DNA from 2 places in the Streptomyces sp. Sge12 genome. Region 2 is predicted to be linked to the other one. Evidence: predicted binding sites of a transcription regulator. Region 2 holds the regulator's gene; the other holds the start of a gene.

Region 1 (3,409 bases), 1.1 Mb from region 2:
TCCAGGTCGGCCTCGTTGCGCTTGGGGATGATGACGGTGGTCAGCCCGGCCCGGTGCGCGGCGAGCAGCTTCTGCTTCACGCCGCCGATCGGCAGGACGCGTCCGGTCAGCGAGACCTCACCGGTCATGGCCACGTCCGTACGCACCTGCCGCCCGGAGAGCAGCGAGGCGAGTGCGGTGGTCATGGTGATGCCCGCGCTCGGGCCGTCCTTGGGCACGGCGCCCGCCGGGAAGTGGATGTGCACGCCCCGGTCCTTCAGGTCGGCGACCGGGAGCTCCAGTTCGGCGCCGTGCGAGCGCAGGAAGCTCAGCGCGATCTGCGCCGACTCCTTCATGACGTCGCCGAGCTGGCCGGTGAGGGTCAGGCCGGCCGCGCCCGTCTCCGGGTCGGCCAGGGAGGCCTCCACGAACAGCACGTCGCCGCCGGCGCCGGTCACCGCGAGGCCGGTGGCCACGCCGGGGACGGCGGTGCGCCGCTCGGCCGGGTCCTGGGCGGACTCCGGTACGTGGTGCGGGCGCCCGATCAGAGCCCTCAGGTCGTCCGCGCCGATGCTCAGGGGCAGTTCCCGCTCCCCCAGCTCGTGCTGCGAGGCGACCTTGCGCAGCAGGCGGGCGATGGACCGCTCCAGGGTGCGTACGCCCGCCTCGCGGGTGTACTCGCCGGCCAGCCTGCGCAGCGCGTCCTCCTCCAGGACCACTTCGTCGGAGCCGAGCCCGGCGCGCTCCAGCTGGCGCGGCAGCAGGTGGTCGCGGGCGATGACGACCTTCTCGTCCTCGGTGTACCCGTCCAGCCGGACGAGCTCCATCCGGTCGGCCAGGGCCTCGGGGATGGCCTCCAGGACGTTGGCGGTGGCCAGGAAGACGACGTCGCTGAGGTCGAGCTCCACCTCCAGGTAGTGGTCGCGGAAGGTGTGGTTCTGCGCCGGGTCCAGGACCTCCAGCAGGGCGGCCGCGGGGTCGCCGCGGAAGTCGGAGCCCACCTTGTCGATCTCGTCGAGGAGCACCACCGGGTTCATCGACCCGGCTTCCTTGATGGCCCGGACGATCCGGCCGGGCAGGGCGCCGACGTAGGTGCGGCGGTGGCCGCGGACCTCGGCCTCGTCCCGGACGCCGCCGAGGGCGACGCGCACGAACTTGCGGCCCATGGCGTGCGCCACGGACTCGCCCAGCGAGGTCTTGCCCACGCCGGGCGGCCCGACGAGCGCGAGCACGGCGCCGCCGCGCCGGCCGCCGATGACGCCCATGCCGCGCTCGCTGCGCCGCTTGCGGACGGCGAGGTACTCGGTGATGCGGTCCTTCACGTCGCTGAGGCCCGCGTGCTCGGCGTCGAGCACCGCCCGGGCGCCGCGGATGTCGTACTCGTCCTCGGTGCGCTCGTTCCAGGGCAGTTCCAGCACGGTGTCCAGCCAGGTCCGGATCCAGGACCCTTCGGGGCTCTGGTCGCTGGACCGCTCCAGCTTGTCGACCTCCTTGAGCGCGGCCTCCCGTACGTTCTCGGGGAGGTCGGCGGCCTCGACGCGGGCGCGGTAGTCGTCGGACTCCTCGCCGTCCTTCTCGCCGTTCAGCTCGCGCAGTTCCTTGCGTACGGCTTCCAGCTGACGCCGGAGCAGGAACTCGCGCTGCTGCTTGTCGACGCCGTCCTGGACGTCCTTGGCGATGGACTCGGCCACGTCCTGTTCGGCGAGGTGGTCGCTGAGGGCCTTGACGGCGAGCTTGAGGCGGGCGACCGGGTCGGCGGTCTCCAGCAGTTCGACCTTCTGCTCGACCGTCAGGAAGGGCGAGTACCCGGAGTTGTCGGCGAGTGCGGACACGCCCTCGATCTGCTGGACCCGGTCCACGACCTGCCAGGCCCCGCGCTTCTTGAGCCAGCTGGTGGCGAGCGCCTTGTACTCCTTGACGAGCTCGGCGACCGCTCCGGGCAGCGGATCGGGCACCGCCTCGTCGACGGTCTCGCCCTCGACCCACAGGGCCGCGCCGGGCCCGGTGGTCCCGGCCCCGATACGGACCCGGCCGAGGCCGCGGATGAGGGCGCCGGGGTCGCCGCCGGAGAGCCGGCCGACCTGCTCGACGGTTCCGAGCACACCGGTCGCGGCGTACGTCCCGTCGATGCGCGGCACGAGCAGCACCCGGGGCTTGCCGCTGCCGTTCGTCCCGGCGGCGGCCTGCGCGGCCTCCACGGCGGCGCGTACCTCGGCGTCGGAGAGGTCCAGCGGAACGACCATTCCGGGCAGCACGACCTCGTCGTCGAGCGGCAGCACGGGCAGAGTGAGTGTGACGGACGTCGAAGCCATGATCTTCCCTCCGGCAGTGAAGTTGAGCTATGCCGACTCAATGCATGTGCGCCGCCCAATGTTCCCCCCACGCCGTTCGCCCGGGGCGAACGCCTCAGATGTCCGGTACTCCCTACGCGGGCATCGACATCGAGTCCCAGGTCGCCGGCACCCGCGGCCGTCAGATCGCCGGACGCTTCGTCGGTATCCCCGCAGCCCCGCCCATGCCACCGATCGGGACCACGACATGTGGCCCTGGCCGGGACCCTGGAATCCATGCTTCGGCTGCACAACCACACCTCGGCGCCGAGCGGTCAGAGAAGCTCACGGCGCCGGCCAAACCCGCCTCCCGGCGAAGGCGGGCAGCCTGATGCTCGTGCGTCGCCTGCCCGACCCTGTTCTCCCTGCCCAGCGTGAGGTCGCGGCGACTGACCACCGTCCACGGCCTGGATATCAACTCTGGGTCCAGGTCACCCGGCGCGAGCAGTCCGGCGGGATGCGCCGGGCATCGTCCCCGAGCGGCTCGCAGCCCTCATCGGCCGGAGCATTCACGCCCTCGCAGGAGCTCTTCCGGAACTGCGCGATCCACAGCCGAACCGGGCCATGTTCCGCCACGAGCCACAAGACGGCTGCCACCGCTGCGACTCCAAACATCCCAGCGGAACGGTGACCCGGCTCCTCCCGCTCCACCGCTACGTATGCCTCCGGCACCGCATCCGGATCGGCCCACCTGACGTCAATCAGCCCGCGGCCGACCTCAGCGAGATCCCCGCCATCGTCCGCTCCCAGCGCCGTCATCTACGGACACTGAGCCGACGCGGCACTGACCGCCTTCATCTTCTGTTGACATATCTGGGATACCGCCAACCCCCCGAGGATCGCCGGCATGTCTGGCATACCTGGGACACGCGCGCTCGCGTCCTCATTCCGGACGATGACGAATCGACGGCCTTTCGTGCCTACAGCACGTCGAAGCTGTTCGCCGCCGTCTATCCCGAGGCCATAGACCTGGCCTCGCCCACCGCCGTGCCCTACTGGCGCCAAGGCGCGAGCGGAACGCTCATCGAACAGTTCCAGTTCCTCGACCAATAGCGCGCGAAATTACGAAGGAGGCACGCCGCACGACCTCAGGGCTGGAC
Region 2 (3,409 bases):
GGGGTCACGCGGACACCGTCACAGGGGTCTCGGTCCAGCCCGTATCGTCCTTACCCCCGCCACTCAGCCGGCCGCTGGTCCAGCCGGTGTCCGCGTACTTACCCACGGGCGCCGTGGTCCAGCCGGTGTCGAACTCCGTGCTCGTCAGGCTCGTGCCCTGACCGTCCCTAGCGCTCCCCGCGTCACTTTCGACGGCGCTGACTGCCCCAAAAACCGCAACGGCGGAGAAAACTATGGCAAGCACCGAGCGAAGCATTCTCTTGTACATGGTCGGCTTCGTCCTCACTTGATGGAATCCTCTCCCCCGCGTGACAGACGATGGCTCATTCAGGCACGTCAATGCCACAGGGACGATGCATCATGTTCTTGCATGTTCAGGACCCTGGGGGGTGGAGATTTGACGCGAATCGAGACAAAAGCGACACATCCGCACCCCGTCACGTCCATGTGCGCCGAGGGGACGCGGCTCTACGCGACCGCGCTGAGCACCGGCCGGATCGCCCGGGGCGAGATCAAGAACGCCCCCTGCCTGCTTGAATTCGCTCTTCTGCAACCCGACCCGGATGACGCGAACCAACTGCGTCCGGTTCCCCCGTCCGTCGCATTGGCTCAACGGCTTCATCCGATTGAACGTGAGATCCAGGACCGCCGACGCAGCGCTGTAGATCTCACCGACACTTTCGAGCCTTTCCTTGCCATCAGCGCACAGAGCCCGGCCAACACCCATGCCATCACGGTGCTGGAGGGTTTCGAACAGATCAACGCCGCCCTGAACCTCGCGACGGCCGAATGCCACACCGAGGTGCTGACGGTCCAGCCGGGCGGAGCGCGGCCCTCCCTGGCCCTCACCCAGGCCCTGGAACGCGACCAGCCGCTGATCGACCGCGGGGTCAGCATACGGACCCTGTACCAGCACACCGCACGGCACAGCCAGGGCACGCTCGCCTACGTGGAGCGGATCTCGACGGGCAAGGTGGAGATCCGCACCCTGGAGGAGCTGATCGAGCGCCTCATCATCTTCGACCGCACGGTCGCCTTCATCCCGGTGAGCGACGACCGCCGGGTCGCCCTGGAACTGCGCCACCCGGGCCTGGTCGACTACCTCATCAAGGTGTTCGAGCAGCTCTGGCACCGCGCCGTGCCCCTCCAGGAGGAAGTGACGTACCGCAGCACCCCCGGCGGGATCTCCGGCGTGCAGCGGACCATCGCGCAGCTCCTGATCGAGGGTCACGTCGACGAGGCCATCGCGCGCCGCCTCGGTATGAACGTCCGCACCTGCCGGGCGCACATCGCCAAGCTCGCCACCACCCTCGGCAGCGGCAGCCGCGCCCAGCTCGGCTATCTCATCGCCCGTTCCGGCATCCTGGGCCGCCCCTCCGGGCCCGAACAGGACTGCGAGGGGCATCCGGACCACGAGGACCACGAAGCGGACCGGGAAGGGCTCTGACAGCCCTCAGGCCCCGCCCCCGGGAAGGGGAACGGGGCCTGAAGCATGCGGGCCTCGGTGAGGGACCTGCTCAGTCCATCGGGCGCTTGGGGCTGGGCCGCCAGACGACCAGGGCACTGCCCGGCTGCGGGGGCTGGTACGGAACCAGGTCCCGGCGGTACGAGGCGTGCACCTGGGCCTCGCGGGCCTGCAGCGTGGCCGCCGCGCCGTCCACGGCCGCGGCGAGCTCGGCGACGCGCTGCTGGAGCGCGGCGACCTGGTTCTCCAGTTCGATGATCCGCTTGATGCCCGCCAGATTGATGCCCTCGTCCTGCGACAGCGCCTGCACCGTGCGGAGCAGTTCGATGTCACGGGCCGAGTAGCGCCGGCCGCGGCCGGCCGTCCGGTCCGGGGAGACCAGGCCCAGGCGGTCGTACTGACGGAGGGTCTGCGGATGCAGGCCCGAGAGCTGGGCGGCCACCGAGATCACGTAGACCGGGGTCTCGTCGGTGAGCTGGTAGCCCCCGCCCAGGCGGGAGGACTGTCGTCGGCGGCCGTCCATGGTCATGCTCCCTTCGCGGACTCGAACAGCGCGGTGCGCGGGTCCTGCGACTCCGTCGCCTCGCGGTACATCTCCAGGGCCTCGCGGGCCTTGTCGGACAGTTCGGTCGGGACCGCGACCTCCACCGTGACCAGCAGGTCGCCGCGGGTGCCGTCCTTGCGGACCGCGCCCTTGCCGCGGGCCCGCATGGTGCGCCCGTTGGGGGTGCCCGGCGGCAGCTTCAGCGTGACCGAGGGTCCGTTCAGGGTCGGGACCTTGATGTCGGCGCCCAGGGCCGCCTCGGCGAAGGTCACCGGGACGGTCACCGTCAGGTTGTCGTCCTTGCGGCCGAACACCGGGTGGGAATCGACGTGCACGACCACGTAGAGGTCACCGCCGGGACCGCCGCGCTCGCCCGGCGCACCCTTGCCGCGCAGCCGGATCCGCTGGCCGTCGGAGACGCCCGCCGGGATCCTGACCTGCATGGTGCGGGAGCTGCGGGCGCGCCCGCTGCCCTTGCAGACGTCGCAGGGGGTCTCCGCGATCAGACCGCGGCCCTTGCAGTCCGCGCAGGGGTCGGTCAGCGAGAAGCCGCCGCCGCTGCCGCGCGAGACCTGGCCGGTGCCGACGCAGGTCGGGCACACCCTGGGGGTGCCGTTCTTGTCACCGGTGCCCGAACAGGCCTTGCAGGGAGCCTGGGAGGACATCCGGAGCGGGACCGTGGCCCCGTCCACCGCCTCCGTGAAGGAGAGGGTGACCTCCGACTCGATGTCCTGGCCGCGGCGCGGCTGGGTACGGGTTCCCGTACCGGGGCCGGCGCCGCGGTTGAAGAGGCCGCCGAAGACGTCGCCCAGGCCGCCGCCGAAGCCGCCGGCCTGGCCGGCGCCCTGCTGCTGGCCCCCGAAGAGGTCACCCAGGTCGAAGTTGAACGAGCCGCCGCCGCCCGGCCCGGGGCGGAAGCCGCCGTTGCCGAACAGGGCGCGCGCCTCGTCGTACTCCTTGCGCTTCTTGGCGTCGCCGAGGATGTCGTTCGCCTCGGAGATCTCCTTGAAGCGCTCCTCGGCCGAGGCGTCGCCCTTGTTGGCGTCCGGGTGGTACTCACGGGCGAGCTTCCGGTACGCCTTCTTGATCTCGGCCTCGGTGGCGTCCTTCGGGACACCGAGGACCTTGTAGTAGTCCTTCTCGACGAAGTCCTTCGTGCTCATCCCCGGTGTCCCTCCTCTCGTGCTCCTACATGTGGTGCATCAGCCCTTGTCGGGGGCATCCGTGTCCAAGCCGTCCGGTGCTTCGCCCTCCGCCGACTCGGACTTGGGGGCCGCGCCCGGCTGGGGCTCGGCCACCGCGACCCGTGCGGGACGGATCGTACGCTCGCCGATGCGGTACCCCGGCTGCAGGATCGCCACGCAGGTGTCCTCGGTGATGTCCGGCGCGTACGAGTGCAT

Evidence for each region. The regulator HspR, encoded in region 2, represses chaperone genes until heat shock. The targets are predictions, from matches to a motif close to TTGAGNNNNNNNNNCTCAA.
Region 1: lon (endopeptidase La) is a predicted target of HspR. The motif match lies at 2,314-2,332, and genes of this name have one in related genera.

Annotation. Positions count from the first base shown of each region.
Region 1 is NZ_CP020555.1:2,800,649-2,804,057, forward strand. Features, by position in the region: gene lon (endopeptidase La) at 1-2,291, opposite strand, end outside; gene B6R96_RS37245 (hypothetical protein) at 2,874-3,362, shown strand; gene B6R96_RS12075 (SUKH-3 domain-containing protein) at 3,398-3,409, opposite strand, start outside.
Region 2 is NZ_CP020555.1:3,859,882-3,863,290, forward strand. Features, by position in the region: gene B6R96_RS17105 (hypothetical protein) at 5-286, opposite strand; gene B6R96_RS17110 (hypothetical protein) at 371-1,447, shown strand; gene B6R96_RS17115 (heat shock protein transcriptional repressor HspR) at 1,518-1,988, opposite strand; gene dnaJ (molecular chaperone DnaJ) at 1,991-3,172, opposite strand; gene grpE (nucleotide exchange factor GrpE) at 3,212-3,409, opposite strand, start outside.